DNA from 4 places in the Priestia sp. YIM B13552 genome. Region 1 is predicted to be linked to each of the others. Evidence: predicted binding sites of a transcription regulator. Region 1 holds the regulator's gene; each other region holds the start of a gene.

Region 1 (9,449 bases):
ATCTCCGTCTAAAGAAATATCATTTGAATCGTATAAAACAACTAAACGTCCTAATTTTAAGTGTGCCGCTAATGAAGCTGCTTCAGCAGATACACCTTCCATTAAGTCTCCGTCACCACAGATACCATACGTAAAGTGGTCTACAATTTCTAAACCTTCTTTGTTGTATGTTTCAGCTAAATGACGTTCTGCCATTGCTTTACCAACAGCCATTGCAATACCTTGTCCTAGTGGACCAGTTGTTGCATCAACACCTGCTGTATGACCGAACTCTGGATGACCTGGTGTTTTACTTCCCCATTGACGGAAGTTTTTAAGGTCTTCAATTGATAAGTCATATCCAGCTAAATGAAGCAAGCTGTATAATAGTGCCGATCCGTGTCCTGCTGATAATACAAAGCGGTCACGGTTGAACCAGTTTGGATTCTTTGGATTGATGTTCATAAATTTTGTCCACAATGTATATGCCATTGGAGCAGCTCCCATTGGCATACCTGGGTGACCTGAATTTGCTTTTTCAATCGCATCGATTGATAAAGTACGAATTGTTGCAATCGAAAGATCTTCAATACGTTGTGTCATACTCTTCATTCCTTTCAAAACTATGTACATATGTTATCATACTAATGATTTGCTTATTTGTACAATACTTGAACCAAAAAAATTTCCACTTTTACAGTTTTTGTGCCCCTTATTAAAAATATACAAAAAACTAGAGGGAACACTCCCTCTAGTTTTACTAGAACGTCTTAGTGAAGACGCTTCTTTTTACTCTCTTTTAACTTCTTAGGCGTAACATCTTTACCTTCTTCGTCTACAACTTTAATCGTATGAAGGTGATTTGTCATAGATTGTCGGAAAACTTTTAAATATTCCTGACGTAGCTCTTGCTGTTCTTTCGCTTCAGATTCTGTCAGACCTTCAGCCTTTGCCTTTTTTGAAAGAGCATTAATACGAGCAAGTTTATCTTTTGATAGCATATAAAACCTATCTCCTTATAATCAATAATTAAAATTACCGAACCGCTTCGGCAACATGTAGTCATCTTACTAAATCTCTTTCGTTTTATCAAGAGATTGAGCACTCTCTTGGTACTCTTGATAGCGGCGATGTACCGTCGCTTTTGAAATATTATAGCCAAAACCTTTTAGCGTAACTGAAATTTCAGCAAAGGTTAAGCCGTTATGACGAAGGCGGACAATTTCTTCAATAGGCGCTTCTTTTTTTTCCCTTCCCGAGTTAACTCCTTGATTTTTTAAATTTTTCTGCGGACGATAACCGTTTTCTACGGCTCTTTTCATTCCTCTTCTAATTTTAGCATTATGTAATTTCCGCTGATGCTCTTCCACTAAGCTAATAATATCTAACACCATTGAATCAGATTCTGAAAGCTGAAGCTGACCTTGATGACTAATCGTATAGATGGTAGCATTTTCTTTATGAAAAGCATGAAGCAGCGCAATTCGGGCATTTCCTCTGCCTAATCGTGTTTCGTCTTGAATAAGCAGCACAGAGATTTTCTCTTCTTTCATTGTATGAAGAACATCCAAAATACCCTCTCTGTCTACGTCATATCCGCTTGCTTTTTCCATCACGACTTTTTTTACGTCTAGATAGTGAAGACCAGCAAGCTTTTTTAATTCTTCTTGCTGGCGCTGTAAAGATGTTTCTTGGGTTTTTTTATCCGTACTGACACGGCAATAAATAATGGCGTCCACTTTTATCACGACCTTTTCGGCTTCTAACAATATTCAGGAACGGCCGTTACACACTACTGTTCAATTGCCACTTGATTATGTAACTCTTGTTTTAAAACAGGAATATATAATTTATCTCCAGGAGATAAAGACTGGGCAGTGTCTGAGTTTAAATCATTGACGTCTTCAACCCATTTGACAAATTCATTGGTGGTCAAATGATGGTGATTATGATACTTGTTGGACAAGTCCCAAAGCGTATCTCCTTTTGTAATAGTAACCGTTGAATATTTGTCTAAATCTACTTTATCCGCTCCTAAAACCAGCGTCAATACATATGTAAGTGCAGCGATTGCTGCAAAAAAAATAGCGTAATGTTTCATAGAATGTAAGAATTGTTGCATATTATGATCCCCCTATCAGAATATATGTTCTTATTTTATTGAGAACATTTGTTTCTGTCAATGGAATTCTTCGAACTTATGTTTGTATATTGACACATCACGTGGTATAATTCACCTAAAGAATAGCTAAAATCGAGGTGAAAAATATGAAGCTATCAAAACGTCAACAAGACATACTAGATTTTATTAAGCACGAAGTAAAATTAAAAGGTTATCCGCCTTCTGTTCGCGAGATTGGGGAAGCGGTAGGATTAGCCTCTAGCTCCACTGTACACGGGCATTTAGCTCGTTTAGAAAGCAAAGGGTTAATTCGCAGAGATCCAACAAAACCAAGAGCAATCGAAGTTCTTCAACTAGATGAAGTAAACATCCCTAAAAGCAATGTCATTAATGTTCCTGTTATCGGTAAAGTAACAGCGGGTCTTCCTATAACAGCCGTTGAAAATGTGGAAGAATATTTCCCTCTTCCAGATAAATTCGTTTCTCCAGATGATCATGTATTTATGCTTGAAATTATGGGAGAAAGTATGATTGAAGCAGGTATTCTAGATGGCGATATGGTAATCGTACGTCAGCAGCAAACAGCTAATAATGGAGATATTGTGGTCGCTATGACCGAGGACAACGAAGCAACGGTAAAACGTTTCTTTAAAGAAGAAAATTTCGTTCGTTTACAGCCTGAAAATTCAACGATGGCGCCTATTATTCTTCGCCACGTAACGATTTTAGGAAAAGTAACTGGTGTATATCGCACGATTCACTAATCAGACACTGTATGTAAAACCAACTAATCATGATGTTAGTTGGTTTTTTTACGTTTGTTTTCTAAAAAAATTGGCATATTATAAATGATACGTTGAATCACCGCAGGCAGGTAGAACGGTTTTTGTAAAGCTTGTTTCACCTTTTACTTTCTATCTGCATTTCCTCGACTCTTACAAGGAAATACAACCGACCATAAGAAGGATGTAGTTTATGACCAATACACCAAGGAAAACAGAACCATTTCAAACCATTGTACCTACCAAAGCAATGAACATGTTTCTTTTTCCTTTTTCCTTTGACCGAAAAAATAAAGAGCAGCTTGTTCATGCACTAAAAGAAAATTTGTTCGAATTTTTTTCCATTCAAAAAAAACATTTAGAAAAAGAATACTACGGAGAACAGTATTACGTATCTCATGATAGCCTGGATCAATATTTTCTTCCTTACATTGAATGCATTCTATTCCCTGACTCGTGCGAAAAAGAAGGGTTGCTTCGATTTTCCAAAAAAATAGACCATACTATTACGTTACACACTTCCTCCACCACCGTATCTAGCAACGTGCTGTCTGTGGATGTTTTTTTATGTCCTTTTGAAATTGGCGTCATGACCATTCGCACTGAGATGAGCCATAATCATTACACCTATGATGATATTTTAGAATTCATGAATCATTTTCGTGTACTAGAACCGAAGCTTGCTGAAGAGCATGGATCCACCATTACCTATGAACATCATCGCTATAGCAAAGTGCAAGATTATATTTTTTCACAGCTTGCGCCATTTTTGAACGAACACATCAAGAAAGAAGCCACGCGTGAACAGCACGTTGGGAGCCTTCCTTATTTTATCGATGAACGGATGTTTGTGTTAAGTTATGTAACGGTAAATCAAGAGCAAGAAATTAATTCCACAACTTTATTTCGTACTGGGCAGCTAAATAGCTATACGCCTGACGGGAAAGCGTTTATTTCTGCACACAACCATGAGTATATTAAAACGTATAATACCAAACACGTGTATGAAAGATGGGCTCCTGAAACCTATTACGTCATAACAGACCATGTGTTTTCGTGTATTTCTAAATCGACAGATTCTAAAACGGATCAACTTTTGATGAATCATCTATTTGGCCAGCATTACTATAATTTATTTTTACATTTTTTCTATAAAATCGTGTTGCTAAAATTATCTTATGAATATTCGCAGCTCACGTTTCATAAAAATTCAGAGGGCATTGAACGACTAATCCGCTCTATTACCGTGTTTTCAGGTAAATATTTATTTTTAGAAATTAGCTCTCGCACAGAAGGTCAAGAGTTTTCTGAGCTCTTTAAAAAAATCTTTCATATCAATTCTCTTTATCAAGAAGTCAAAGAAACCCTTGGTACTTTGTACCAAAATCAAGAGAAAATCGCAGCCAAACGTCACAATTACTTATTATTAATTTTAACGATTTATACGGTTCTTTCCGGTATTTACGGAATGAATTTAGTTATTAGCAAACTAAAGGGAAACATCAATTGGGATAGCATGAAGCAGTTTTCTATCTTTGAATATATCGCTTTAATAGTAGCTCTGTCAGGAATTCTGATCAGCATTAGTCTCGGAGTGAGTTCCCTATGGAATTTATTAAAAGATCGGTTTAAAACATAAAAGCTGTTCGCATACGTATGGATGCAAACAGCTTTTTCTATTACAAAATCGTTTTCCTACTCGGCTTACCCTTTTATCAAACGTTATGCCGCTGTCGTAATTTCAGAACAATCTAACATTATACTCTATAAGAAAAATATATACAAAATAATAAAATATGGTATCATAGGGTAGGAATTTTGTACCTTATCTTTGAAATAATTTGCAGGAGGTAATATGCTTAACTCATTTTTATCCAAAAGCCTGATCTTTTTATGTGTCATTATTCTTACATGGTCTCTATGGGGCAGTTATAATGCGATGACAAATTCATTGGAATTAAAGGGCTTGGCTTTAAGTAATTCATTTATTATTGAAGGAATCTTTATCACTTTCCTTGTCATTTTTCTAATAGCAATTGCAAGTAGATACATGAACAAAACTGTTTTTTTTATTTCACTGATCGTTTTGACCTTAGGTATTCGACTAGCATGGATGCTTTCTGTTCAAACGCCTGTAAAATCTGACTTTCTTGTCATGTTAGATGCCGCGCGTAATATCGCAAAAGGAAATTATGAATTTAACCAAAGCGTTTATTTTACTACATGGGTATATCAGCTAGGCTTTTCATTCTATGAATCTGTTATTATTCGCTGTTTTGGAGATAATATTTTTATATTAAAATTGTTAAATATTTTTTATTCCACTGGCACCGTTATTTTTATTTATTTAATTGGCGCGAAAGTATTTAATGAACTTGCTGGGAGAATGGCAGCTTTTCTATATGCGTTCTACATTCCGAACATTCTCTATAGCTCAGTGTTAACTAACCAGCATTTAGCTACTTTTTTATTTTATGCAGCTTTTTACCTTATTATAAAAAGATTTGCTCATAACAAGTTTAGCTGGCTTTATATTGGCCTGCTATTGTCGTTAGGAAATTTAATGCGCCCTCTAGGACCCATTATTATCGTTGCTGTTTTCATTTATTTCATCTTGCAAATTCTTCAACCTTACATTAAAACGAAGGATGCTGCTGAATTAAAAGCTCGTCGAAAGAAAATAGGAAAAAACCTCGTAGGCATACTGGCTACTTTTTTTATTGCAAATGCGCTAATCAACTATTCTTTTGTAGCCAGCGGCATTTCTAAATATCCTTTAAGTAACAGAGATCCTTTATGGAAATTTGTCATTGGCTTTAATTACGAAACAAGCGGTTCTTATTCTTCAGAGGATGCTAGTCGTTTTATGGGTATGCCAATTGGAGAAAAACGAGCTGAAGCAGAAAAAGAGGTAATTAAAGAACGGGTAGCAGATAAAGAGCAGCTTTTAGATCTCTTTCACATTAAATTCCTAAATATGTGGGGAGGAACGGATGCATCTACATTTTGGAGCATTTCATTAACTCCTCAAGAAGATGTACCTTTTAATAAAGAGAAATTAATTAGTGCTGCTCAAAGTTATGAAAGAATCATTTACGTTTCAACTACTATTCTTTCCATTATTGGCCTTATATGTTTATTCGTGAGGAAGCAGGATAAATATCCATATACACTGTTTTTATTACTAATCATAGGATACGTTCTTATTCACTTGCTTATTGAAATTCAAACTCGCTATCGATTCTTTATTTTTCCAAGCTTTATGCTGCTCGAAGGATTTGGTATTTCAGTGATTCTATCCTATTTAATAGTACGATTTACTAAAAATAAGCCCAAGACAAAATGTGAAGAGATAAATTAAATGGAAGGGATTATACAACCGTGATAAAATTCCTGAAATTCGGTTTTGTAGGTATAATGAATACCCTGCTCACTATTATCAGTTACTTAGCACTCATTCATTTTGATATGAATTATATATTGGCTAACGTACTATCTTATTTTATTGGCGTTATAAACAGCTACTATTGGAACAAATCGTGGGTGTTTCAAGCAACTGTACATAAATGGATGTTAGCTCAATTTTTCATCGTAAACCTTATTACTTTAGCAATTAATACAAGCTGCTTATTCCTTCTTGTACACTATACACCTGCTAATCCAATAATCGGACAACTGTTGTCTACTTGTATAGGAATGTTTATCAATTTTTTCCTTAATAAAATATGGACGTTTAAGCACACAAACCATCGCTCGATAGGAGGTAAAGCATGAAAGAACTAATTTCAATCGTGGTACCTATGTATTTTGAAGAAGAAGTAGCTAATGAATGCTACAATCGCTTGCTTTCGGTCATGCATAAAAACCACATTAACTATGAATTCATTTTCGTCAATGACGGCAGCACCGACCGAACAATTGAAATCTTGAAAGACGTAGCGGCTATGGATTCTAACGTAAAAGTTATTGATTTTGCTCGTAATTTCGGGCACCAAACTGCCGTAACAGCAGGCATTGATTATGCTCAGGGTGATGCTATCGTTATTATTGATGCGGACTTACAAGATCCGCCGGAAATGATTCCCGAATTAATTGCTAAATGGCAGCAAGGCTATGAAATTGTATATGCAAAGCGCAAGAAACGAAGCGGAGAGACCTTTTTTAAATTAGCCACGGCTAAATATTTTTATCGCTTTTTAAATTATATGTCCGATATCGAAATCCCTAAAGACACGGGAGATTTTCGTATTATCGACCGAAAAGTAGCGGATGTATTCAAAAAAATGACTGAACGCAATCGTTTTGTACGAGGAATGATGTCTTGGATTGGCTTCAGGCAAACATATGTAGAATATGAGCGTGATGAACGCTTTGCTGGTGAAACAAAATATCCTTTAAAAAAGATGATCAAGTTTGCTTCAGATGGAATTATTGGGTTTTCAACGAAGCCTTTGCGTCTAGTAATGGTTATTGGCTTATTATCGGTTTTTGTATCACTTTTAGTGTTAAGTTATTCGATTGTTGTTTGGCTGATAGGTAAAAATATTCAGCCTGGCTGGACTTCTATTATGGTAGCTATCACCTTCTTTAGCGGTATTCAGCTACTTGGTTTAGGTCTAGTCGGACAATACATCGCAAGAATTTACGATGAAAGTAAAAATAGACCTATTTACGTTGTACGTGAAACCATTAACTTCTCGAAAGCTTCAACAGATTCTCCAAACGTACGTGAAAAAGTATATAGCTAAAAAAACAAGGAAGAAAACAGTTGTTTTCTTCCTTGTTTTTATTCTTTTTGAAGCTGTAAATCACTTGGCGCCCAGTCCGGAATTCCATTATCTTCATCAAATTCAATAATGACATCCGTTACTCCTTTTTCCTGTAAAATACGATTTTCCAGACGATCTTTAATATCATCAGCTTCTGCCACTGTTAAAGAAGGATCAATTTCTACTTTTAATTCAACGTGAAGCTCTTCTCCTTCTTTCATCACCATTAACGTTTGAATATCACGCACTTGTACATCTTGCATGACAATCGCGCCAATTTTTATTTCCATTTCTTTATCTGCTTCACCAAGGGCTCCAGCAGCATTATCTAAAAATACTCGTCCTACTACAAAAAACATCATAAGCCCAATTAAAATAGAAGCAATTCCTTCAGCTTGGTGAAAGGGTGTAAACCGTGAAATGAAAACGGCTATTAACGCCAATACGCCTCCTCCAGTAGCTACCAGATCTTCCATAAAGACCAGCTTGGTTGCTGGCTTTGCTTTCTTTAAATGAACAAAGCTGTGCGTAAAAACATTGACCTCTGCGGTATTCATTCCGACATCGTGCAAAATTTCTTTCATTGCCTTAAATAAGACAAACATCTCAAGCAATACCGAGATGCCAAGTACTGCAATATTTAAAATAAAGCCTGAAGACTTCGTTGGATGAAGAATATGGTGATATCCTTCTTTAATCGTTTCAAACGCCATAATCCCTACTACAAGAACCGCTCCTAATAGAACAAGATTAACCAATCGGCCGAAACCATTTGGAAATCGTTTGGTCGGGGCTTTTTTACTTAATGCCGAACCTATAAAGACAAAAAACTGATTAGCTGCATCTCCTAAGCTGTGCATCGTTTCAGCAAACATTGCTACATTCCCTGTTAAAGCGAATGCAATCCCTTTAATAATGGAAATAATGGTATTCACTATAGCGGCCATCATGGCCGATTTATTTCCTTTTCGCAACAATTTAATTAATTCACTCATACAATCCCTCCGTTTGCGCCTTTGATGAGATTCGATTACGGTTAGTGTATGTGAATTTAAAAATTAAAAACCTCCAACATCTAAGTTGGAGGTTTTTAGTCATGTTTCATTATTTTTTAAAACGATACGGTACAGTTGTAACGATTACGTTTTTACGGTAAAGCAAATGTGCTTTTAACAGTAGGCTGGACTGATTGTGAAGGATATTTTGCCAGCTTTTTTTCGTAATGAATTGCGGAATAACGACCGTAATAGCCATATTGTTTTCCCGCGCTTTTTCCTCAGCCATATCGATGAATCGAAACAGCGGCCGCACTAAGCTGCGGTATTGAGAATGAAACGTAACAATACGAATATCGGGCTGCCACTTCTCCCACTTCTCTTCCATTCTCTTTTCGCTTTCTCGATCAAAGGCCACATGCACTGCAATAACGGTATCACCAATCGTTCTTGCATAATTTAATGAATTTTCTACTACCTTTGTCATTCCTGCTACAGGAACAATGACCACACTTCCTTCAAGCTTTCCAATCTTTTCTCCTTGCTTAATGCGAAGCTGTTCTCCTACCGCTTCATAATGCGTATGAATGCGATGAAAAATATAGACAATAACCGGCAAGAAAATGAGCACGGACCATACTTGTGAAAACTTCGTTGTAAACAAAATGATTAGCACCGTTAAAGTAATGAGGGCACCAATTAAGTTAATGGTTAGCTTCCCTTGCCAGCCGGCCGGCTTTTCTCTAAGCCATTTGACAATCATTCCTGTTTGAGAAAGCGTAAATGGAATAAACACCCCGAC
Region 2 (9,449 bases), on a different contig from region 1:
AGATTTCATCTACTTCAAGTTCTTTTTCAATTCGAGCAAATACGCGCTTTTCCACATCTGGCGTAAGCTGATGCTCGCGCATGATGACAGAGATATTATCAATTCCTGAAGGGGTATGTTCGTATGAAATACCTTCATCCTCTAAAATTTCAAGTAATCTTCTGCCAAAACCAATTTCACGGTTTAATAAGTATTTGCTCACGTGGATGTTGCAAAAACCTTTATCCCCAGCGATTCCAACTACCGGTGTATCGCCGTGAGGACGCTCAGCTACAATGAATGTGCCCTTTGCTTCCGGATTATTTGTATTCTTTACACATACAGGAATGCCTAGTTTATAAACCGGCTCCAGCGCTTCATCATGGAAGACAGAAAAACCTGCATAGGATAGTTCACGCATTTCTCTGTATGTTACTTCTTTCATTTCATGAGGCTTTTCCACAAGTCGTGGATCTACGCTGTAAATAGCATCTACGTCGGTAAAGTTTTCATACAAGTCAGCTTTTACTCCTGCTGCTACAATTGAGCCTGTGATATCTGACCCACCGCGCGAGAACGTAACCATGTTCCCTTCTTCAGAGTAGCCAAAGAATCCTGGAATCACCAAAATGCCCGAACGCTCTCTTAGCTGCGGTAATTTTTCATAAGACAGTGGAAGCACTCTTGCTCTTCCGGGTTCATCAGAAACAAAAATACCTGCTTCTTTTGGATTTACATAATGAGCTTCAAAACCTAAATGGTTTAAATAAGCAGCCATTACCTTTGCGTTATTATCTTCTCCACTTGCTTTTAGGCAGTCTAATAAGCGAAATGGATCGTTTTTATGTAAATCAATAAGTGATTGTAAATTCGTAATAATGTCAGTAATAATCGTTTCTGGCATAGACAAGTCCACAACGATTTCACGATAGCGATCAATTACTTGCCCAAACTCATCGACGTAATCTTCTCCAAGCTGTATTTTGGCAGAAAGTGCGATTAGCAAATCTGTCATTTTTGTATCTTCTCCGTATCGCTTACCCGGAGCTGATACAACCACCAGCTTTCTCTCTTTATCAGACGTTACAATATGCGCAACCTGTTTAAATTTCTCTGCGCTTGCAACTGAACTCCCGCCAAACTTCGCAACCTTCATGTGTGAGACACTTCCTTACTTTGTTTTTAATATTCGATTATTGTACCATATTTTATCAAGTAGAAAAGCTCATCTATCTAACTTTTCTAAAAATTAAAGGAATACTACCGTAATTGTACTCCCATAAAGAACAAATGTCTACCAGAAAAACACAAAAAGACTGATTTTACATCATGTAAAATCAGTCTTTATTTGTTATTCTGCTTTTGGCTTTTTTAATACGCCTACAAGGACCGCTGTTACAATTGCACCAATTAAAATTGCTAGTGCATATAAAAGAGGATTTCCTTGTACAATTCCGATAACGAATACGCCGCCGTGTGGTGCTGGTAAACCGATGTGGAACATCATTGTTAAAGCACCTGCTACTGCAGCACCGATAACCGATGCCGGAATCACGCGGCCTGGGTCAGCTGCTGCGAATGGAATCGCACCTTCTGTGATAAATGAAAGACCCATTACATAACACGTTTTACCTGTTTCACGCTCTTGGCGAGTAAATTTATTTTTGAACAAAGTTGTCGCAATGGCCATACCTAATGGTGGAACCATACCGCCTGCCATAATCGCTGCGTGTGGTGCATAGTTTCCAGCATCAATCATTGCAATACCAAATGTAAAGGCTGCTTTATTAATAGGACCACCCATATCAATCGCCATCATACCGCCTAAGATAATACCTAATAATACTAAGTTACCTGTACCAAATCCACTTAACCAGTGCGTTAATCCTTTGTTAATTGCACTAACTGGCTCATTTACAACATAAAGCATAATCAACCCTGAGATAAAAATCCCAAATAGCGGATAAAGAAGAACTGGCTTAATTCCATCAAGCGCTTGCGGTAGGCCGCTGAATAATTTCTTTAACCCCACTACTACATAACCTGCTAAGAAACCAGCGATTAAACCACCTAAGAAACCGCCTCCGCCAGAAGCTGCTAAAAGACCTGCAACCATACCGGGAGCTAAACCAGGACGATCAGCAATACTCATTGCAATAAATCCTGCTAGTACTGGTACTAGTAAGAAGAATGCATTATCTCCGCCAATTGTTTTTAATGCTGCTGCAAATGCATTGTACGTCGGATCTTTCGGTTCTGCTGAGTGAATGCCAAACATAAATGAAATGGCAATTAAAATCCCGCCCCCTACAACAAACGGAAGCATTGCGGATACACCGCTCATTAGATGCTTGTAAAACCCTGTACGCTCTGATCCTTTACTTTCTCCGCCTTCTTTGCTGCCACCGCCGCCGCTGTATACAGGAGCGTCTCCTTTTAACGCGCGGTTAATTAATTCTTCAGGCTTGCGAATTCCTTCAGCTACTGGAACTTGAATGACTTTTTTACCTGCAAAACGTTCCATTTCTACTTGCTTGTCCGCTGCAACGATAATAGCGGTAGCGTTTTCAATTTCTTCCTTCGTCAACGCGTTTTTAACCCCGCTGGAACCGTTTGTTTCAACTTTTAGCGTGACATTCATGTCTTTCGCTTTTGCTTTTAAGCTGTCCGCTGCCATATATGTGTGGGCAATTCCCGTTGGACAAGCCGTTACAGCAAGCACTAATTGATCTGAAGCTGTATCTACTTCCTCTTCCGGCGCTTCATTTTCAGTTTCTTTATCATCAATTGCTTTAATGACTTCATCAATTGATGATGCTGTTAGCAACGTTTTTCGGAATGATTCGTCCATTAATAACGTAGACAAACGAGATAGTGTTTCTAAGTGAGCGTTATTTGCGCCTTCACTCGCTGCAATCATGAAGAATAAGTGTGCAGGCTGTCCGTCTAATGATTCATAATCGATACCTTCTGTTGAGCGTCCAAATGCAATGGCCGGTGTTTTTACCGAGCTTGTTTTCGCATGCGGAATGGCAATGCCTTCTCCAATTCCCGTTGTACTTTGAGATTCACGATTTAAAATTGCTTCTTTATAGCCAGCTCGGTCGCTTAAGCGACCAGCTTCGTCTAATTTTCCAACTAATTCATCAATAACATCAGCTTTTGACGTGCTTTTTAAATCAAGAATGATTGTATCTTTTTTTAATAATTCAGTAATTCTCATTCTCGTTTCCCCCTACTCTACCTTTGTGATTGACACTTGTTCACGAAGCGTCTTTACATCTTCTGCTGTACATAATTCAAGTGAGAATGCTGTGGCACTTCCTGAAGCTACTCCTGTTTGAAAAGCTTCTAATAAATCCCCTTGTTTTACATAAGAAGCAATAAATCCAGCTACAAGTGAATCGCCAGCTCCAACAGAATTTTTTACCGTTCCTTTAGGGACTGTGGCACTGTAGACACCGCTTTCGTTAATAAGCAGTGCTCCATCACCTGCCATAGACACAACAACGTTTTGCGCTCCTTGTTCCACGAGCTTCTTACCGTATACTAGCGCATCTTCTGCACTGTTTACTTCTACATCAAACAATTCTGCAAGTTCATGATGGTTCGGTTTGATAAAAAACGGCTTGTGAGACACGACGTCTAGCAAAGTTTTTCCACTTGCATCTACTACAACTTTTACTCCGTTCGCTGCTGCTAGTTCAGTTAACGTTTCATACACAGAACTTGGAAGCGTTTTCGGTATACTCCCCGCTAATACGAAGATATCGCCTTCAGTCATTTGTTTTACTTGAGTCAATAAAGACTGAAGCGCTTCGTCTGTAATAGCAGGTCCTTGACCGTTAATTTCTGTTTCTTTTTCTGTTTTTAACTTTACGTTAATACGGGTATCTCCCTCAACTCTTGTAAAAGCTGTTTCGATATTCTCCGCTTTTAAGTAGTCTTCGATATAGGTTCCTGTAAAGCCGGCTACAAAACCGAGGGCTTTATTATCAACACCTAATCGCTTTAAAACGCGAGAGACGTTAATGCCTTTTCCTCCTGGAAACTTGGCTTCATTCGTTGTACGGTTAAGCCCGCCTTCTTCGAATGCTGAAACATGTACTACGTAATCAACGGATGGGTTCAACGTACATGTATAAATCATGATTTCACAACCTTTATGTCTGTTTTGTTTGCATACTGTATAAGTACATCGCTAGGTACGTCATTTGTTATAATTTTTGCTTCATGTAAATCGGCTATTTTCGCAAAGCTTGTTTCAAAAAACTTAGTGGAATCTGATAAAATATACGATTCTCTAGACAGCTTCATTGCCGTTTGCTTGATCAATGCTTCTTCTGGGTCAGGAGTTGTATATCCATATTGATGATGAATCCCATTCGCTCCCATAAAGCACTTATCAAAACGATATTGCTCAAGACTTAAAAGAGCTCCATTGCCAATTAAAGCGCCCGTTTTATGTTTAACAGATCCCCCAATTAAATAGAGGGTGATACCTTGTTCTAGCATCGGGTTTAAATGCATTAAACCATTTGTCACGACTACTACATCTTTTTGCTTTAAAAAAGGAATCATTTCATACGTTGTAGTTCCTGCATCTAAAAAAATACAGTCACCTTCATTTATAATGGAAGCCGCATACTCTGCAATGTTTCGTTTATCTTGAACATTTTTAGCAGATTTTTCGATAACGCTCAGTTCGATTCGTTTACTGCGAATAAGCGAAGCGCCACCGTGAACACGTTTGAGCATTTGCTCTTCTTCTAGTTGACTTAAGTCTCTTCTAATGGTGGATTCCGAAGCGCCTGTAACTTCGATAAACTCTTGTACTTTTACAAGTTCTTTCTCTTTTAAAAGTTTTAAGATTAGTTGATGTCTCTCCGGCGTTAACATGTTCTAGCTCCTTTTTCAAAAAAGCGTTTTCATTTATTTCATGTACTTACTTTATCACGGTTTACATTCAAAATCAATCATAAAAAATCAAAAACATTCATTTTTTTAATTACAAAATAAAGTTTTTTGAACGAATAGTTAAATTTGCATTTGGTTTAATAATAGTTAATACAAAAGGAAATATGCTGGTAATTCAAGAATTCGTCTACTTTTCTCATTATATGTAAAGGTTTTCTTCTACTCAATTAGCTATGACTGTTTTTGACTATTTCTTGACCGATTGAATTTTTCTGACTGAATCAGCCATAGCTTGTCCTGATTTCGTAAAAGCCTACACACCAAAAAAGTTGTCCACCTTTTTGGACAACTCAAAGTGACCCATCATTTAAATAAAAATAGAAGCATATATAATATGGAAGCAAGGGCAGAAGAAATAGCTAAACTTGAGATAAAACGAACAAGTCTTTTCTTAATGAACTGCGTTAATTCGATTTCTCTTACTTGAGTTTTTTCATTTTGCATACAATGATCCCTTCTTTAATTAAAATTTCCTAGTAGCTAGAAGTTACTACTCGCAGAATATGCTTTTATGTATTGTATGCATGCGTTAAAAAAAAGATACAAAACGAACAAAAAAGCTACTCTTAGCTAGAGTAGCTTTCATCTTTCCATACATCTGCTTCAATTACTGCATCCGCTCGAATCGAATATGTATAACAAGGGCCTGTAACCATCAGCATATTCGACTGCAGCGAGACTTTATCAATCGTCACTCGTTCATACCTTTGAATATGTCCTGCTTCATAGACGTGAAGCGTTACTGGATGATGCTCCGAGTAACTGTTCATAATGACATTTTCAATATGCTCAATCTTTTCTTTTTTCAACCCTAAGGACTGCTTATGCGCCTCGGGACTGTACATTTTCTTCATTTTCTCTAAATGCTCGGGCATTACTAACTTCGCATACTGTTTTAATTCATCTTGATACACGTTCATTCTCCCCCTTGACTCTTGCTTCTATTTTACCGAACGAACATTCTCATTGCAAAACTTTTTAATCAAAATAAAAGCAAACAATTCATTTTTTCATACTCCATAAAAACTGTCAAAAGATTTTATGTTAATAGCAGAAACTGATTTTTAAAAAATAATAATATCCCATCTTTAATTCGGTCTCTAGAGTTGGTATAATACATTGTCATGACTGTGTTTTCGGAGTTTTTGATGATTGGAGGTAACGTTCATGATTAATAAAATAAAAGAAATTATCCTCATTATTCTAGGGAGCCTCATTTTCGCACTGGCCATTAATTACTTTGCTATTCCAAATGAATTAGCAGAAGGCGGCGTAACCGGTGTAACAATGATTACCTATTATGTATTAGGCTGGTCTCCGGGTATCACAAACTTTATATTAAACGGTTTGCTGGTACTAATCGGATACAAATTGCTTCATAAGCGTGTGATTGTTTACACAATTATATGTATTATTTTCACGTCTCTATTCCTACATATAACTGAAGGACTGGGAAATCCTCTTGACGATACGCTACTGGGGGCTATTTTTGCTGGTATTTTAGCTGGGGTAGGACTCGGACTTGTGTTTAGAGGCGGCGGAACTTCCGGAGGCTCTGCAGTTATTGCCCGCTTAGCTAATCAATATCTAGACTGGAATATTAGCAAAACGATGCTGGCAATTGATTTATTAGTGGTAGCAAGCGCTTATTTTGTCATCGGTGGAGAAAAGACGATGTATACGATTATTTCTCTTTACATCGGAACGAAAGTGCTTGATTATATCATTGAAGGACTCAACCCTCGCAAAGCAATCACTATTATTTCACACCGTTCAGCTGAAGTAGCCGAACAAGTCAATAAAAAGATGCAGCGCGGCGTCACTGTCTTTTCGGCTCATGGAAGCTATACAAAAGAAGCAAAAGACGTATTGTACGTAGTTGTGAACAAACAAGAACTGCTAGAATTAAAGCGTATTATTCATAAAGTCGACGAACAAGCTTTTGTGGTCGTACACGATGTGCGCGACGTCTTTGGAGTAGGTTTTACTATTCCAAAAGCCGGCTGAAAACCCGCTGTAAAAAAGCGGTTTTTTTCTATTATATATGTTTGCGCTGAAAATACAGTAAACCTGCCGTTATAAAAAGAATAAACTCTCTTGTAACGACAATAAAAAGCTCTGTAATGAAAATCTAAAAAGCTAAAAGGCGATGCCTTTTAGCTTTTTTCTTTACACGTCCATTTAATTAACAGACCGCAGTGCGTTAATCCTCCTCCAAAACCATAGAAAATAAGGAGGTCATTATCCTGTACTTTTCCTGTCATTATTCCTTCGTTTAAAGCTAGCGGAATAGAAGCGGAAGACGTATTTCCGCAGTATTGCACACTCGTTAACGTTTTATCCATTGAAACACCCGTTTTAGAACAAATAGCTTCAATCATTCGAAGGTTTGCACTGTGCGGAATAAACCAGTTTACATCAAAAAGAGAAATGGAAGTATTCTTTAATAATGCTTCTACTCCTTTTGGAATCGTTCGTACAGCAAAGCGGTATACTTCACGCCCGTTTTGAACTAAATTCCCGCTCGAGTTAATTTCTTTTCCCGAAAGAGTATTAGATAAGTTAGAACGATATAAATTTACTCCTCCGCTTCCGTCCGTTCCGTAGTGACATCCTAAGAAACTTGGATTATGCTCATCGTACTCTACAAGCATGGCTCCCGCTCCGTCACCAAACAGCACGCATGTGGCCCGGTCCGTATAATCTGTAATTTTCGACATGACTTCAGCACCAATAACTAAAATCTTTTTATGCAATCCCGACGTCACTAAGCCGTTCGCCACATGAAGGCCATATGTAAATCCAGCGCATGCTGCACTTAAGTCAAATGCAGCAGCTTGATCAATATGAAAGTAATCTTGAACCTGACATGCTACGCTAGGAAAAAAGTGATCAGGCGTTGTGGTCGAAACAATAATTGCATCTACATCTTCTATTTTTACATCATATCGGTTAAGCAAATTTTCAACGGCTTGAATGGCAAGCGTGGACGTGTATTCGCCTTCCCCTGCAATTCGTCGTTCTTTCATTCCCGTGCGCTGTACAATCCATTCGTCACTTGTATCAACCATTTCTTTTAAATGGTCGTTCGTTAATTTTTGCTTTGGTGTATATATCCCCATTCCCGTAATTCTAGCTTTTGACTGTATCATTTCTCCACCTCAAATCAGTTGATACTTAATTATAACACCTACTTTTAATATCTGGTACTAATTTATTAGCAGATAAAAAGCGCAAAGGCATACCCTTTACGCTTTTTATTAAATAGAATAATCTTCTGGAATAAATACTTTTAGCTGCTTAGGCTTTACATACACCTGCTCTCCCACTTGAAGGCTGAGGACTTTATAGTGCTCTTTGCTTAATTCAGCTTCTAAAAATTCTTCTGCATCTTCTCTTTTTAATTCAATTTGCACGATAGGCCCTATCACATGAATATGGCTAACGGTTGCAGAAACAGCATCTGCGCTTGTTTTTGCCTTTTCAAGGTGAATATCATGAGGTCGTACATATCCAACAGCTGCTTCTTCATTTCTTCCGTTAAATTCTGGAATATCCATTTCAAAGCTTCCTTGTTTTAGTTTTCCCTTATGAATGCGGCCCTTGAATAAATTGACGTTCCCTAGAAAATCGTACACAAATGGACTGTTAGGATGATCATATACTTCCTCAGGACTGCCAATCTGCTCAATTTTACCGTTGTTCATCACAACAATACGATCGGCCACATCTAAAGCTTCTTCTTGATCATGTGTAACGAAAATACTCGTAATATGAAAATCATTATGCAATTTACGCAGCCATCTGCGCAAATCCTTGCGAACTTTTGCATCCAAAGCGCCAAAAGGTTCATCTAATAGCAGTACTTTCGGTTCTACTGCTAACGCTCGAGCAAGCGCTACTCGCTGGCGCTGTCCGCCCGATAATTGAGAGGGATAGCGATTTGCAAGCGGCTCTAGTTTAACAAGCTGCAGTAGCTCGGTTACTTTATTGATAATGTCTGTTTTAGAAGGCCTTGTTTTTTTAGGTCGTACTTTTAAACCATACGCAATGTTATCAAACACAGTCATATGCCTGAACAAAGCATAGTGTTGAAAAACAAACCCTACATTCCGCTCTTTTGGATTTATGTGCGTAATTTCCTTTCCATCAAATAAAATAGCTCCTTGATCAAGATGTTCAAGACCGGCAATGATACGAAGCAAAGATGTTTTTCCAGAACCGGACGGACCGAGTAAAGCTACTAATTCACCCGTTTGAATATCAATGTTAATAGAATCCAGCGCTTTAAAATCACCAAAGTTCTTTGATACGTGCTTAATATGGATACTCATCTCATAAGCTCCTTCCTATTCAAATATGTTTGGCTTTCCACTCAATAATATTTTTTACAATTAATGTAAAAATAGCCAAAACTGACATTAAAGATGCTACCGCAAACGCTGCTGCAAATTGATATTCATTGTAGAGAATTTCAATATGAAGAGGCATCG
Region 3 (9,449 bases), on a different contig from region 1:
TAATAGCGAACAGAGCCAAGGAGCGTTCGCTATTAATGATGGGTGAGAAAAATGTGTCAGTCCTTAATCATTCCTATTATCTTTGGGCTAACGTTTACATACGCATCAATGCGCCATTAGGCTTTGGTAACTCCTCAGCTGTTATCAGATTCATTTTACAAAAATGTTCAAAAAATTGTTGTGCCAGCTCTCTTTCCTTTGCGTCACTTTTCAACTCAGCTATATCAAGCAAAATTTGAGCCATCCATAAATTATCAAAATAACGGTATTTACCTGTATTCCATGTCATTTTTTGGGACGTTCTTTCATTTACATAATATTTCCAGAAAGGCATCTGATCCGATTCCTGTTCTGTGAGCTGGAGTCTGTATTTTGAATGAGCAGGAATATATCCATCTTCACAAAGCTTACCGATAAAATCTTCATTCACCATATAGACGCCTAAGATACGTCTGTCTTTTTCAGGCATACTGGAATCTATTGCTGTTAACAAGACAGCACTATTTTGGTGCAAACGGATGGGTTTGGTTGGCTTCCCCTTGTTATTACCGCTTTTTATTACACCTGAAAAAACCTTCCACTCTAAAAAAGAACTATTCTGTTCTTCTGTGTCACACCAAAAAACCATTTGTGATTCAGAATGAAGTTTATGATTTTTCATAAGTTTTTCAAGTCCCCAGCGAAGTTCCTGGTTTTTTCGTTGTAGCTTTTTTTCCTCTTCCTTCTTCCGTTCTTCCTCGTTGTGTTCCATTTCCTTTTTTTCTATAATTTTTTCGAGTGAATGAGCAACACTTTTATCATGCAGTTTTAGATGCTTTCCAAATACATCGGGGAAAACAAACTTTTTATTTTCCGATGCGAAATGTATTTCAATACTAGAATCATTACATTTAACTATACTGCCTATCCCAAAAAGCTTGTGTGTAACTTTCTTATTGATTAGATTCATTATTCTAGGCCTCCTTGTAGAATAAAAACTCGGTTACTATTAGATAGTAAATTAATAATTTTATTCAACTAACTTACCTTTAAAGCTCACACAACTGTTTGAGTTTTTTTTCAATTTTAAAAAGGGTATTGAAAAAATGTATCCATAATTCTATCTGAAAAAAACACAGCGGAATTCGAAATACGATCGAAAAAACAATTGTAAAACTATTATAACATTTTTTGAAAATATTACAAATTTTTCATTGACAATATATTTTGATTTGAGGTAAAATGAAGTTTTATTATTTATAATAAATCGAAATACAAGTCTCCAACAAGTCATGAAACTTCTGGAAAGTCCCTATAAATAACCATTTGATTACTGGTGATAAGCGAAATGATTCCACCATTAAACTAATCTTTAAACTAACCCTCATTACGTTGGCGGCTTAGTTTAGGGATGTACTACTACAGTAAGTGGTACAATTAAAAAGCAAAAGAGGAAGATATGAACATTATTACCAAGTGTTTAGAAATTCTCATATCAAAAATTCCGTGCATTATTCCATGAAAATAAAATGGTAAGAAACACTAATTGATATAAATGATTATTACTCCTTTATAAGCTATAATGTAATATGAGGAGTAGTGATGTTAGTATGTATTATTACGGCAAAAGAAATCAAGAACCTTTAGCTCAAGAACAAACAGAGGTTTGGGAATGTACGGTAGAAGATTGTAAGGGCTGGATGAGAAAAGATTTCTCTTACGACAACCACCAAAAATGCCCTTTGTGTGGAAATCACATGGAAGCTGGAGAACGGCTTATTAATAAAATCCCCCTTAATCCCCATCGAAGATAATTTGTACCAATGCTATCGCATAGATTAAAAATTACTAATAAATTATTTAATTTAATTGAAAATACAATTAATTTATTTGCATTTGCTTTCTATTTCTATTGTATGTTATAACTAGTTATACCTTGTATCGATCGTCTTGTCTAAAACCCAGGCTTTTTTTAAAGCCTGGGTTTTCTATTGAACTAATAGTAGATAAATCATGGTTTTCTAATTATAAGACCATAAAAAAAGACTCCTTCATAAGGAGTCCTTTTTGTTATCACTTTTAATTATGCTTTGTGAACGTTAGCAGCTTGTGCTCCACGTTGACCTTGCTCGATATCAAAAGTAACTTTTTGACCTTCTTCTAATGATTTGAAACCTTCACCTTGAATAGCACTGAAATGAACGAATACATCTTCTCCGCCTTCGATTTCAATGAAACCGAAACCTTTGTCTGCATTAAACCATTTTACTGTACCTTGTGTCATAATGTTGCCTCCTGCTGTGGAATATTCCACAAATGTATTACCTCTCTTGCCCAATCATACTATTTCAAGATAAAAACTTCTGTTTAAGGTTTTTCTTCTCTCAATCTTATACCGAACAAAAACAAGTTAAACATAGTGTAACACATAGAGATATTGATAGCAAATAATTGCTTTTTTCCATTCTTCACTAAAAAGCTATCCCATTCGAAAAAGTATACTTTTAAGGACTCCTAATTTTCAACTTTATTCAACCACTAAAGGAATAAAGTTAAAAAATTTATTGGAATTAATAAAATTGCTTTAACGAAACTTAAATAAAAGGTTAATTAATACTTTTAATGAATTAATTTACTTTTAATTTATTTTTAACCATATTTTAATGATTCACTATAATCATTGAATTATAATGGAATCACCAAAGTGATTATCCTTCTTTAAACTTGCTTTCTATCTAAAGCAAGTCTTTTTATTTATAGGAATGAAAATGAATAGAATGATATAGGTTGCACCGTATCCATATATTTTATTAGTAATCAGATTAAAATATATTTCAAATATACAGAGAAACGCTCTCTGAGGGAATGAACTTTGGTTTTACATATAATAAAATAAATAGTTCGACGTAAATTTGAGCAATTTAGAAGCTCTTATTTTCTTCTTATTATTGATTTTGAAACACTTGTTTTGAAATTAGTTAACCTAATGTCACTCTCAATAACTACAAACGCCTTTCATCAAGAAGTGTTTATAACGTGCTATTTTTAATAAACTTCATTTCTATATACAAACCAAAAGTTAATAACATATATACTGATAAAGAATGGAAATAGGAGAGGATAATCTTGACTAAAAATCATCCATATTTAGATGAGAAAGTTATGACTATAAAAATCGTTACTGAAATGACAGGTTTATCAGAAAGACAAGTTCGTTATTATGAAGAGCGAGAGCTTATTTTTCCAAAACGAAACTCTTCAGGTACCCGAATGTATTCCTTTTCCGACATTGAAAGGTTAATGGACATTGCAGAAAAAATTGAAGATGGTGTTAGAACACGGGAAATGCGTAAGGATTTATTTTAAAGTAGGTAAATTTGATTTGTTCTTTTAGTCTTTGTTCATGCTTACTCAATCTCTATATTCAATATTTACTGGGTTATTTTTATTCGGATTTTTTATAAATGTATATAAGATAAGACTTTTATGCACTCCATTATTATTTAGCCTAGAGAGAAACATTGATACATAAGGGACGTATAAAGATGTCTATATTTTATAAAAATGACTCTGTTAGAACCCTTATTCCCATAAAGGTTCTCTTTTTCATATGTTCCTGAAAGAGTGATTATGGTAACTAGCATATTAAGTAAACCCCTTTGTGTTAAACTGTACACAGAAACATGTATGAGTCTGAAGGAAATATAATGAAATGTGCAATAGGGATAGTTCTTATTGCTCAAGCTTTATCAACGTACTTAACTATTAAGACAGCATATACTCCTTACACCGTTAGAATATTAGATAGAAATACTGGAGTTATGAAAGTTTCCTATAGTTTCCCTTTAACGTACTGGTTAATGTTTATAGGCTTGGACATCATGTTTTTAGTGGGAACATATTTAGTTTTTGCTAAAGAAAAGAAGCAGATCTTTAATTAAAGGTCTGCTTTTTATTTTTACCGATAAATGGTTTTATGTTAACTAATGATTAACAACAAGCATTAGTTACAGGTAGCTTTTCATTTGGCCCATCGCTGTTCTTGTGAACTTCACTATCAGATTTCGTATAAAAGAATTCCCATTCGTTTCCGTCCGGATCTGTTACCCAAAACTTATCTTGCACAGCATAGCAGCAAGTCATATCCATCTCTTCACGAGCAAAGAAGCCCTCTTTTTCTAATCGTGATTTATGGGAATGGATTTCTTCAGGCGTCTCTATTTGGAATCCGAAATGATTTACTTGATTACCCTTTACTTCGTCTCGTACGTTTAAAGTGAAATTTAATCCTGGCTCATCTAATAAGAATTTAGCGTAATCTACTTTCGTTTTTACAGGTTGAACGCCAAATACCTTTTGATAAAATTCAATGGACGCCTCTAGATTTGTTACATTAATTCCTACATGAACATATTTCATTTATACTTCCTCCTCCGCATGATAAACAATATTATTTTGAATGTAGTAAATTACGAGCATGAGCCGCTTTTACTTGTATCTTTTCTAAACAAGCAGCAAAGCTCCTCAGATAACAGGTGATTTACCTCTTTATCATTTAAATCATAATAGCTCCATGTCCCTTTCGTTTCTTTTGTGATAAGGTTTGCTTCTAATAAAATCTTTAAATGATAGGAAAGTTTAGATTGAGACATTCCAAAGCATTCAGTTAGATCACATACGCATGTCTGTCCTCGCTGGCAGAGCTCATACATAATTTCTAATCTCTTTTGATCGGCAAGTGCTTTAAATTTTTGTTCGTACTGTTTAAATGGGTGCTTTCCTTCCTTAACTGTTTCCATTGTCATTCTCCTTCATCAACTTTTTTTGATTTAATGATCGAAGCTTTCGGCAGCTTTTTTAAAGTTACTATATGTAGTTTCCCCTCTTAGCATAGGATCTTGATGAAAAAAACGCTGAAAGATTAGGTTTTGTGCTTCCTTCTGGTCCATCCCTTGGGTGTTCATAACTAAATGAAAATAGGCTCGAAAGTACGTAACAGATAAGTTTCCAGAGTTGTTGACTCTCACTGCTTTCATCCTCACTTTCATAAATCAATTTTTTTTGATGTATTCATCATATCTGGAAAATTTAGATAAATCAAGGCATTAATCAACTTTTTTTGATTAATTTTTAAAATGTATATTTCTGTTGAATATATAATAAAATACTTATATAATTATATTTGAAAATAAGGAGGCGAGTCATAATGGATGTAAAAGCGCAGGTAGAAGTGGAAAAAGCAGTACAGATACTGAAGCTGCTTGGAGATAAGACAAGATTGTCAATGATGAAGCTGCTCCAAAATAACGAGTGCTGTGTTTGTGAGCTAGTTGAAATTTATAAAGCAAGTCAACCGGCTATTAGCCAACACTTGCGGAAGTTAAGAGCTATCGAACTCGTAAGTGAAAGACGAAAAGGACATTGGATCTTCTATTCCTTAAATAAAGAAAACAGCTATTATCAGTTTGTCCTTGATATACTCGATTCTTTACCAAGCGAAGATGAACGATTAAAAGAACTAGAAAAGCAAGGTTTACGTATTAATTGTTGCTAATAATAGGAGGTCTGTAAAGTGATATCAATTATAGTAGCCTCCCTCATCTTCTTAGTGACATTGATTTTTGTCATTTGGCAGCCAAAGAACTTGTCTATTGGTTGGTCAGCATGTGGAGGCGCAGTATTAGCTCTTTTAGCAGGTGTGGTTGATTTCCATGACGTGCTGGATGTAACTCAAATTGTATGGAATGCAACATTAACGTTTATTGCAGTTATTATTATTTCCTTAATTTTAGATGAAATTGGATTTTTCGAGTGGGCAGCTTTACATATGGCGCGTACTGCAGGAGGCAATGGCGTTCGCATGTTCGTTTATGTATCCCTCCTTGGAGCTGTAGTAGCAGCATTATTCGCAAACGATGGAGCAGCCTTAATTCTAACACCTATTGTACTTGCCATGGTACGAGCACTTAAATTTGAAGATAAAATGGTCTTCCCTTTTATTATCGCCAGTGGATTCATTGCAGATACAACATCGTTACCTCTTGTAGTAAGTAACTTGGTCAACATTGTATCAGCTGATTTCTTTGGTATTCGCTTTTCTGAATTTGCATCACGTATGATTGTGCCAGATCTGTTCTCACTTTTGGCAAGTATTGTTGTCTTATATTTGTACTTTCGTAAAAGCATCCCTAAGAAATACAATCTAGATGATTTACAGAAACCGGTTGAAGCCATTAAAGATAAGAAAATGTTCCGTTTATCAGGAATCGTTTTATTCATTTTAGTTCTTGGTTACTTTATTGGTGAGTTTTTCGATATTCCTGTTTCTATTATCGCAGGTATTATTGCGGTTTTATTCCTAGGAATAGCAAGAAAGAGTCCCGCTGTTCACACTAAAAAAGTGTTAGCAGGAGCTCCGTGGGCGATTGTTTTCTTTTCGATTGGTATGTATGTTGTTGTCTATGGATTACGTAATGTAGGGCTAACTAAAGTATTAGCAAGCCTCATCCAAGCAACCGCTGACCATGGATTGTTTGCCGCAACCATTGGCATGGGATTCATTGCAGCCATACTTTCATCGATTATGAACAACATGCCAACCGTGATGATTGATGCTTTGGCCATTGATGCAACTTCTGCAACAGGTACAATTAAAGAAGCCTTGATTTATGCAAATGTCATTGGTTCGGACTTAGGACCAAAAATTACACCTATTGGCTCTCTAGCCACTCTCTTATGGCTCCACGTTCTTTCGGCAAAAGGAGTTAAGATTTCTTGGGGAACCTATTTTAAAACAGGTATTATCTTAACCATCCCAACATTGTTTATTACGCTTGTTGGTTTATATATTTGGTTATCAATTATTTCATAACACATTTAAAGGAGATTTTACACATGTCTAAAAAAACACTTTATTTCTTATGTACAGGTAACTCTTGCCGTAGCCAAATGGCTGAAGGATGGGCAAAAAAATATCTAAGTAATGATGAATGGGATGTACGCAGTGCAGGGTTAGAAGCTCATGGATTAAATCCTAACGCCGTAAAAGCAATGAAAGAAGCTGGCGTCGATATCTCAAACCAAACATCTGATGTCATTGACCCTGAAATTTTAAATAATGCGGATTTAGTCGTTACATTATGTGGCCATGCAGCAGATCACTGCCCAGTAACGCCTCCCCATGTGAAACGTGAACACTGGGGATTTGATGATCCAGCAAAAGCTGAAGGAACAGAAGAAGAAAAATGGGCGTTTTTCCAGCGTGTACGTGATGAAATTGCTGAACGTATTCAACGTTTTGCTGAAACAGGTAAATAATTAATCAAGAAGCAGTCTATTTGTATAGACTGCTTTATTTCTTCCTAAAATCTGTTTTATAGTAACTAGGAATATGAGGAATACGTCATTAGTCTAATCAGATTGGTAGATTCATGTACATAAAAATTTAAAAATGGTTCTTATTTAATTTAACTTATATGAAAGTATAAACTTGCTTTTTATAAATATAAGATATTCTTTTAGCTAGTTTGCAGAAAAACTTTCGCCTTTACAATTAGATGCATTTATTGTATGATTACACAATAGGAACATTTGTTCGATACTAAGGGTTTAGAGATGAATAAAGGAACACCAGAACAAACTAAGACAGTTAAACACAAAATTTTCTCGCACGGAGCAAAAACATTTGAGCCAACTCTTATTCTTTATCGAAATACCTTGGCGTTTATTGTAAACGTAATAACAATCGGAGGTTTCAAATCATGAATGATAAAAAAGCAGCACTAGATATGGCTCTAAAACAAATTGAAAAACAATTCGGTACAGGATCAATTATTAAAATGGGAGAAGGCACACATACAAAAGTTGAGGCATCTAGCTCAGGCTCATTAGCTTTAGATATAGCTCTTGGAATTAATGGTTATCCCAAAGGAAGAATTATGGAAGTTTACGGGCCGGAAAGTTCAGGTAAAACAACCGTTTCCTTACACGCAATTGCAGAAGTACAAAAAAATGGAGGCCGAGCTGCCTTTATTGATGCTGAACACGCACTGGATCCAGTTTATGCAAGAAAACTAGGTGTAGATATTGATGAGTTACTGTTATCTCAACCAGATACTGGTGAACAGGCACTTGAAATTGCTGAAGCATTAGTTAGAAGTGGCGCTGTAGATATTATTGTTGTTGACTCAGTAGCTGCATTAGTTCCCCAAAAAGAAATTGAAGGAGAAATGGGAGATTCTCACGTAGGTCTACAAGCTCGTTTGATGTCTCAAGCTCTTCGTAAACTATCTGGAGCAATCAATAAGTCCAAAACCATTGCCATCTTCATCAACCAAATCAGGGAGAAAGTAGGCGTTATGTTTGGAAATCCGGAAACAACGCCAGGTGGAAGAGCACTAAAATTCTATTCTTCCGTTCGTCTTGAGGTTCGCCGTGCTGAACAACTTAAACTAGGAAATGACATAGTTGGTAACAAAACAAGAATTAAAGTAGTCAAAAATAAAATGGCGCCTCCTTTCCGCATTGCTGAAGTAGATATTATGTATGGAGAAGGTATATCAAGAGAAGGAGAAATCTTGGATATCGGTTCTGAAGTAGATATTGTTCAAAAGTCTGGATCTTGGTTTTCATATAATGAGGAGCGTTTAGGACAGGGACGAGAAAACGCTAAGATTTTCTTAAAAGAAAACCCTGAAATTAGAGAAGAAATCAGAAAAAGAATTATTGATTTCAAATATGGTGATAATATTAATAACGATAATGTTATAGATAACGATAGCGAAAACGAAAACGAAAATCAATAAAGGCATAAAACACCTTTCCCACGGCTTGAACTGCACCCCATTATTAGATAAAAAAACTCTAATGATGGGGGTGTTTTTATGTCAAGGCTATTGATTTGCACCTAAATAAACACTACTCATATAGAGAACCAGCATGAATCTTCTTGCAATCCATTTGTATATTTACAATGAACGCACCTTTCTCTTTGTTTCAATGAAATAAAAAGTATAACCAGCAGATAGTGAAGTGAATAATTTTTCGGCCTTAAATAGAATCCCAGCGAGCAACTAAATAAAGAATATCTTCCAAAAAGAAATTTTCATTAAAAAAGCCTAGGTGATACGATAGTAGAACTTTCTATTTCTTTCCCCTTCCATATCCATCGATTCGCTTTATCTCTACTTTTATTTAGGTACACATTATGATTAAGTTGATTATATTTATTTGAGTAATGAAGATTGGCCAGAAGCAAATTAGATTTTACTGAAACCATAACATTATTGTTAATAGCGTTATGAGTTGCATGATATTGCATCAGTAATTGGCCACCACCCATGTTCATCGTATCATTTCCATATAAAATATTATGTTCAATAAGAGTATTTATCGTCCCTCCACGTTTTTTATCATAGCCTCCAATTGAAATTCCTGTAAAACGATTCTTATAAATCATATTCCGTATAACT
Region 4 (4,342 bases), on a different contig from region 1:
AACAATAATAGGTGAATGACAATCTTTGTATACTTTATATTCACCCTTATAATATACTATTGTTACTTTCATTCCTCTGTTTTGCATATCATCTTCCTCCTTTATGCTTTATGACCTCCTAAAAGGCCGTTTCGATAACGAGCTGTTGAATGCTTGAGATGGCTTGAAGCTCGCAAAACGCTATTCTTCCCATAACGCATCTGTATTTCATCAATTGTTTTAGCAAGTGCATAGGCTCTTTCCCGCTGGTCAATATCTTCAAATAAACTCATTTGCTCTTCTTCTTGAATACTGGTGTTCGATAAAGAAATTCCAATCGATCGAATGGGCATTCCGCTATCAAACGTGTGTAGTATGGTTAAACAATAAGGAAAGATATCTTGACTTAGGTTCGAAGCCCGCCCCATTTTCTTTTGTCTTGAGAAGCCGCCACCTGTTTGTTTGCTGTAGCCAATGGATAAATGAATAGTTTGTGCCACGACTTGATGCATACGTAAACGAAAGCACACATCATCTAACAGTTCTAATAGCAGCAATTCCACTTCTTTTCGACTTGTATAGTCTCGAAACAGAATTTGACTCTTCCCGAATGATCGAGAGCTCGGAATATACACGTCAGAAATACGGCTAAAATCAATTCCGTTTGCATGTTGGTGGATTTCTTCTCCCAAGACACCAAATTCTTTACGTAACATCTCTACAGAAGAAAGAGCGAGTTCTTTAATGGAGTGAATGCCCAAACGATTTAAGCGTCTTTCCGTAGCGGATGAGATTCCCCAGAAATCCTTCATTGGGTGAATCGACCATAATTTAAAAGGAATATCTTCGTATCGCCAATAAGCTACCCCTGTTGGGCTATTCTTGGCCTCATGATCTAAGCTCACCTTAGCCAGCAAGAGATTCGGACCGATTCCTGCGGTGGCTGTAAGCCGTGTTTTACGATAAATCTCGTTGATGATTTTACGGGCTAATTCTTCTGGTGTACGAGCGAATAAATGTAAAGAAGCTGTTGCATCAATAAACAACTCGTCAACGCTATATGCATGGAAATCTTCAGGAGCGACATACTGTAACACTAAACTAGAAATATAGTTCGAGGCCTGGACATACCTTTCCATGGATGGGTTTACGACATGGATATCTTTCCTTCTAGGAATGTCGAAAAGACGGCTGCCTGTTTGGATCCCTTCTTTCTTTAATAAGGGTGTGGCAGCTAACACAACTGATCCCGACCGCTTTGTATCTCCTACAACTGCCAACTTTGTTTTTAATGGATCTAGCCTACGTATCACGCATGAAACAGAAGCAAAGAATGCTTTCATATCAATACAAATAATGACTCTGTTTGGTAGATATTCATAATCCATTGGAATAACTCCTCAAATAAAGAACGTTTGTTCTCTATTATATACGAACAAACGTTCTTTATTCAATAAAAACTCTAAATTTTTCCCGATTATTGTTACTATAATAAGAGAAAAGAGCATCACATATAAACGGGAAGAACGGAGGGGGGACCTATGAATAGAAAAATGCCTAATTATATTATCTTTTTATCATGGTTTTTGTTTTTAGTTCTTTTATGGATTATCTTCTCATTTTTTAAAGGTGAAAATGGACAGTGGTGGTCTATGTATCGTTTAAATATAAAAAAATATGGTCCTTGGGCTTTAGAGGTTTCTTACATAAAAATTAGTTTTGCTGCTTTTATCTCTTTATTAATAGCTTATATGATGAGTTTTGGCTTCAAAAAGAAAAGATAAAAAGACCTTAATTAATTTGTTAATAAGGTCTTTTCAGTATATATAAAATTTATGACATATTTTAAAAAAGAAAAAATGATCATTATTACTTACCCTCTGACTGCTTGAATGGAGTACCATAAGATAATCATTCAAAGGAAACAGAAACGTTTGTGATTCTAGACAGTGATTTCACATTAGAAAAGTACTTTGTCTAGAGATAAGCTGTTGATTGTCAAATTACTAGTTCAGGAGATAAAAGTAAGCGTTCTTTATAAGACTTAGAATGCTCCATTTCTTGAAGCAATAAATCAACTACTTTTTCCTTTCAGGTGTTTAGCTAATATTAAAAAGTTTTATAAGTTTCGTAGTACTATATTTCCAAACTTCCTTGCATATCATTCAATCAAATTAATTAAAAGGATAATATACGCGATTTGAATATGATTTATAATTTTTTTAAAAAAATACCGTTATTAACTCACTTAACGTACGCATTTTGAATAAAAATCTGGGTTTTTAATATTATTTTTATTTTAATAATGGATAATGAACGGAAAATTGATAATTTTTTAAATTTTATTAAAAAAGTTTATTTTTTATATTGAAATATGTAATTTGACTGTTTATAATACAAAAAAGATAAGTTATTTGTAATTTAAATTGTCTGAAAATTTAATTTTTTATAAAGAATATTTTTAATGGGGGTTTCACCGTGTCAAACAAAGTACCGTTTTCTTTTATAGTAATCATTGGTTTAATGTTATTTGCATTATTTTTTGGAGCTGGAAATTTAATATTCCCTGCCATGCTTGGTCAGTCAGCGGGAGCAAATATCTGGTCAGCAAATGCGGGTTTTTTAGTTACTGGAGTAGGCTTGCCTTTACTTGGTGTACTAGCTTTTGGGTTCTCCGGAAAAGAAGATTTACAATCATTAGCAAGTCGCGTACATCCTATCTTTGGTTTAGTATTTACAACTGTTCTTTATCTAGCTATTGGACCTTTATTTGCTATCCCACGAACAGGTAACGTCTCTTTTGAAATCGGACTTAAACCTTTCATTTCTGAAGGCTCTAGTTCTATAGCTTTACTCGTGTTTACTATTATATTTTTCAGTATTACATGCTTTTTTTCTCTCAATCCGGCGAAAATTGTCGATATTGTCGGAAAATTCTTAACGCCGATTAAATTAACATTCATCGGAATTCTAGTTCTAGTAGCTTTTATTCATCCTATTGGAAAATTTCAAGCACCCACAGAAAAATATGTAACAAACTCTTTTTTTAATGGGTTCCAAGAAGGATATCTAACAATGGATACTCTTGCATCTTTCGTTTTCGGAATCATTATTATCAATGCAATTAAAGAAAAAGGCGCTAAAACAAAGAAGCAAATTATAACTGTTTGCCTAAAAGCTACAGGAATTGCTGCTATTATTCTTGCAACTATCTATTCAGCCCTTTCATACATGGGCGCCTCAAGTGTAGAAAAGCTTGGGCATTTAGATAATGGTGGTGCGGTGCTAGCGAAAGTTTCTGATTATTATTTTGGAGAATATGGAGGGTTACTATTAGGCTTAATGATCACAGTAGCTTGTCTGACAACTAGCGTAGGGCTTATTACTTCATGCTCTTCTTATTTCCATAAATTATTACCTTCTATTTCTTACAAGAAAATTGCGATTAGCTTATCCGTGTTTAGCGCAATCATCGCAAATGTTGGATTAAATCATTTAATTTCTTTTTCAGTACCTGTTTTAACAGTTCTCTATCCATTAGCAATCGTTCTAATCTTTTTGACTTTCCTTCATTCTTTATTTAAAGGATGTGCTGAGGTATACCAAGGCAGCCTATTCTTAACATTTGTTGTAAGCCTGGTAGACGGATTAAATGATTTTGGCTTACACATTCCTGGTATTGACCAAGTATTTACTTACTATCTTCCTCTTTACCATATTGGATTAGGTTGGATATTCCCTGCAATTATTGGAGGTCTTGCAGGTTATGGAGTCAACTTATTTAAAAATAAAGAGCAATTTACTTCTAAATCAACAAGGTTAAATAAATAATAATTTTACTTTAATTATTTTAAATAAAGCAAATACAAAAAGAGTCTTTACTTCTTATAAGTTAAAGACTCTTCTTATGAGTTTCCTATATATTTAGATGATGCTCCTTCTTTTGTACTTTTATAATTAAGTTAAATTAATATTTATATTATTACGAAAATAAGTTCGTTAAAGTCTATGTTTTTAGAGGACGTTTATAGGTTATCTTTAAACTTAAACGAACGGTAAAAATAATAGATTTCTTATGTAAATGATAGGTTCGTAAAGGTATACTTTTGCGGACTTTTGTTTTGGAATAAATTATGAATAATATATAATTTATTAAGGAAGATAAATGGATGTTTAAAAACAGAATAGTTATTTGTTTTATTTTAAGTGTAATTCAAAAGAAAAGAAGTACTCCCAAAATAGGAGTACTTTTTCTTTCTCTACTGAACTGTACTTTTTCTAGATAAGGCAATTACAATTGCTAAGTATATTGGATAAAGTAAAACACCAAGGTATATAACAATTCTTCCTATAGGATTGAGTT

Evidence for each region. Region 1 encodes LexA, which represses DNA repair genes until DNA is damaged. Its sites were predicted from a motif close to CGAACATATGTTCG; they were not measured.
Region 2: ACFX40_RS15615 (YolD-like family protein) is a predicted target of LexA. The motif match lies at 5,907-5,920, and genes of this name have one in related genera.
Region 3: recA (recombinase RecA) is a predicted target of LexA. The motif match lies at 7,563-7,576, and genes of this name have one in related genera.
Region 4: ACFX40_RS17070 (Y-family DNA polymerase) is a predicted target of LexA. The motif match lies at 1,412-1,425, and genes of this name have one in related genera.

The regions. Positions count from the first base shown of each region.
Region 1 is NZ_JBHZOU010000002.1:376,234-385,682, forward strand. It holds gene tkt (transketolase) at 1-582, opposite strand, end outside; gene ACFX40_RS08030 (DUF896 domain-containing protein) at 750-980, opposite strand; gene ACFX40_RS08035 (YneB family resolvase-like protein) at 1,050-1,718, opposite strand; gene yneA (cell division suppressor protein YneA) at 1,772-2,101, opposite strand; gene lexA (transcriptional repressor LexA) at 2,248-2,865, shown strand; gene ACFX40_RS08050 (magnesium transporter CorA family protein) at 3,077-4,522, shown strand; gene ACFX40_RS08055 (ArnT family glycosyltransferase) at 4,739-6,244, shown strand; gene ACFX40_RS08060 (GtrA family protein) at 6,265-6,657, shown strand; gene ACFX40_RS08065 (glycosyltransferase family 2 protein) at 6,654-7,631, shown strand; gene ACFX40_RS08070 (cation diffusion facilitator family transporter) at 7,670-8,647, opposite strand; gene ACFX40_RS08075 (APC family permease) at 8,757-9,449, opposite strand, start outside.
Region 2 is NZ_JBHZOU010000003.1:682,764-692,212, forward strand. It holds gene ACFX40_RS15595 (aspartate kinase) at 1-1,135, opposite strand, end outside; gene ACFX40_RS15600 (PTS fructose transporter subunit IIABC) at 1,331-3,202, opposite strand; gene pfkB (1-phosphofructokinase) at 3,215-4,129, opposite strand; gene ACFX40_RS15610 (DeoR/GlpR family DNA-binding transcription regulator) at 4,126-4,878, opposite strand; gene ACFX40_RS15615 (YolD-like family protein) at 5,523-5,876, opposite strand; gene ACFX40_RS15620 (YitT family protein) at 6,124-6,963, shown strand; gene ACFX40_RS15625 (ketoacyl-ACP synthase III) at 7,113-8,108, opposite strand; gene ACFX40_RS15630 (sulfate/molybdate ABC transporter ATP-binding protein) at 8,217-9,290, opposite strand; gene cysW (sulfate ABC transporter permease subunit CysW) at 9,310-9,449, opposite strand, start outside.
Region 3 is NZ_JBHZOU010000001.1:15,206-24,654, forward strand. It holds gene ACFX40_RS00080 (hypothetical protein) at 95-949, opposite strand; gene ACFX40_RS00085 (cold-shock protein) at 1,590-1,793, shown strand; gene ACFX40_RS00090 (cold-shock protein) at 2,063-2,263, opposite strand; partial or broken gene ACFX40_RS00095 (MerR family transcriptional regulator) at 3,142-3,339, shown strand; gene ACFX40_RS00100 (ArsI/CadI family heavy metal resistance metalloenzyme) at 3,970-4,398, opposite strand; gene ACFX40_RS00105 (ArsR/SmtB family transcription factor) at 4,449-4,778, opposite strand; gene ACFX40_RS00110 (ArsR/SmtB family transcription factor) at 5,186-5,533, shown strand; gene ACFX40_RS00115 (arsenic transporter) at 5,552-6,850, shown strand; gene arsC (arsenate reductase (thioredoxin)) at 6,874-7,296, shown strand; gene recA (recombinase RecA) at 7,740-8,783, shown strand; gene ACFX40_RS00130 (DUF1565 domain-containing protein) at 9,086-9,449, opposite strand, start outside.
Region 4 is NZ_JBHZOU010000003.1:983,594-987,935, forward strand. It holds gene ACFX40_RS17070 (Y-family DNA polymerase) at 102-1,367, opposite strand; gene ACFX40_RS17075 (hypothetical protein) at 1,521-1,763, shown strand; gene brnQ (branched-chain amino acid transport system II carrier protein) at 2,458-3,810, shown strand.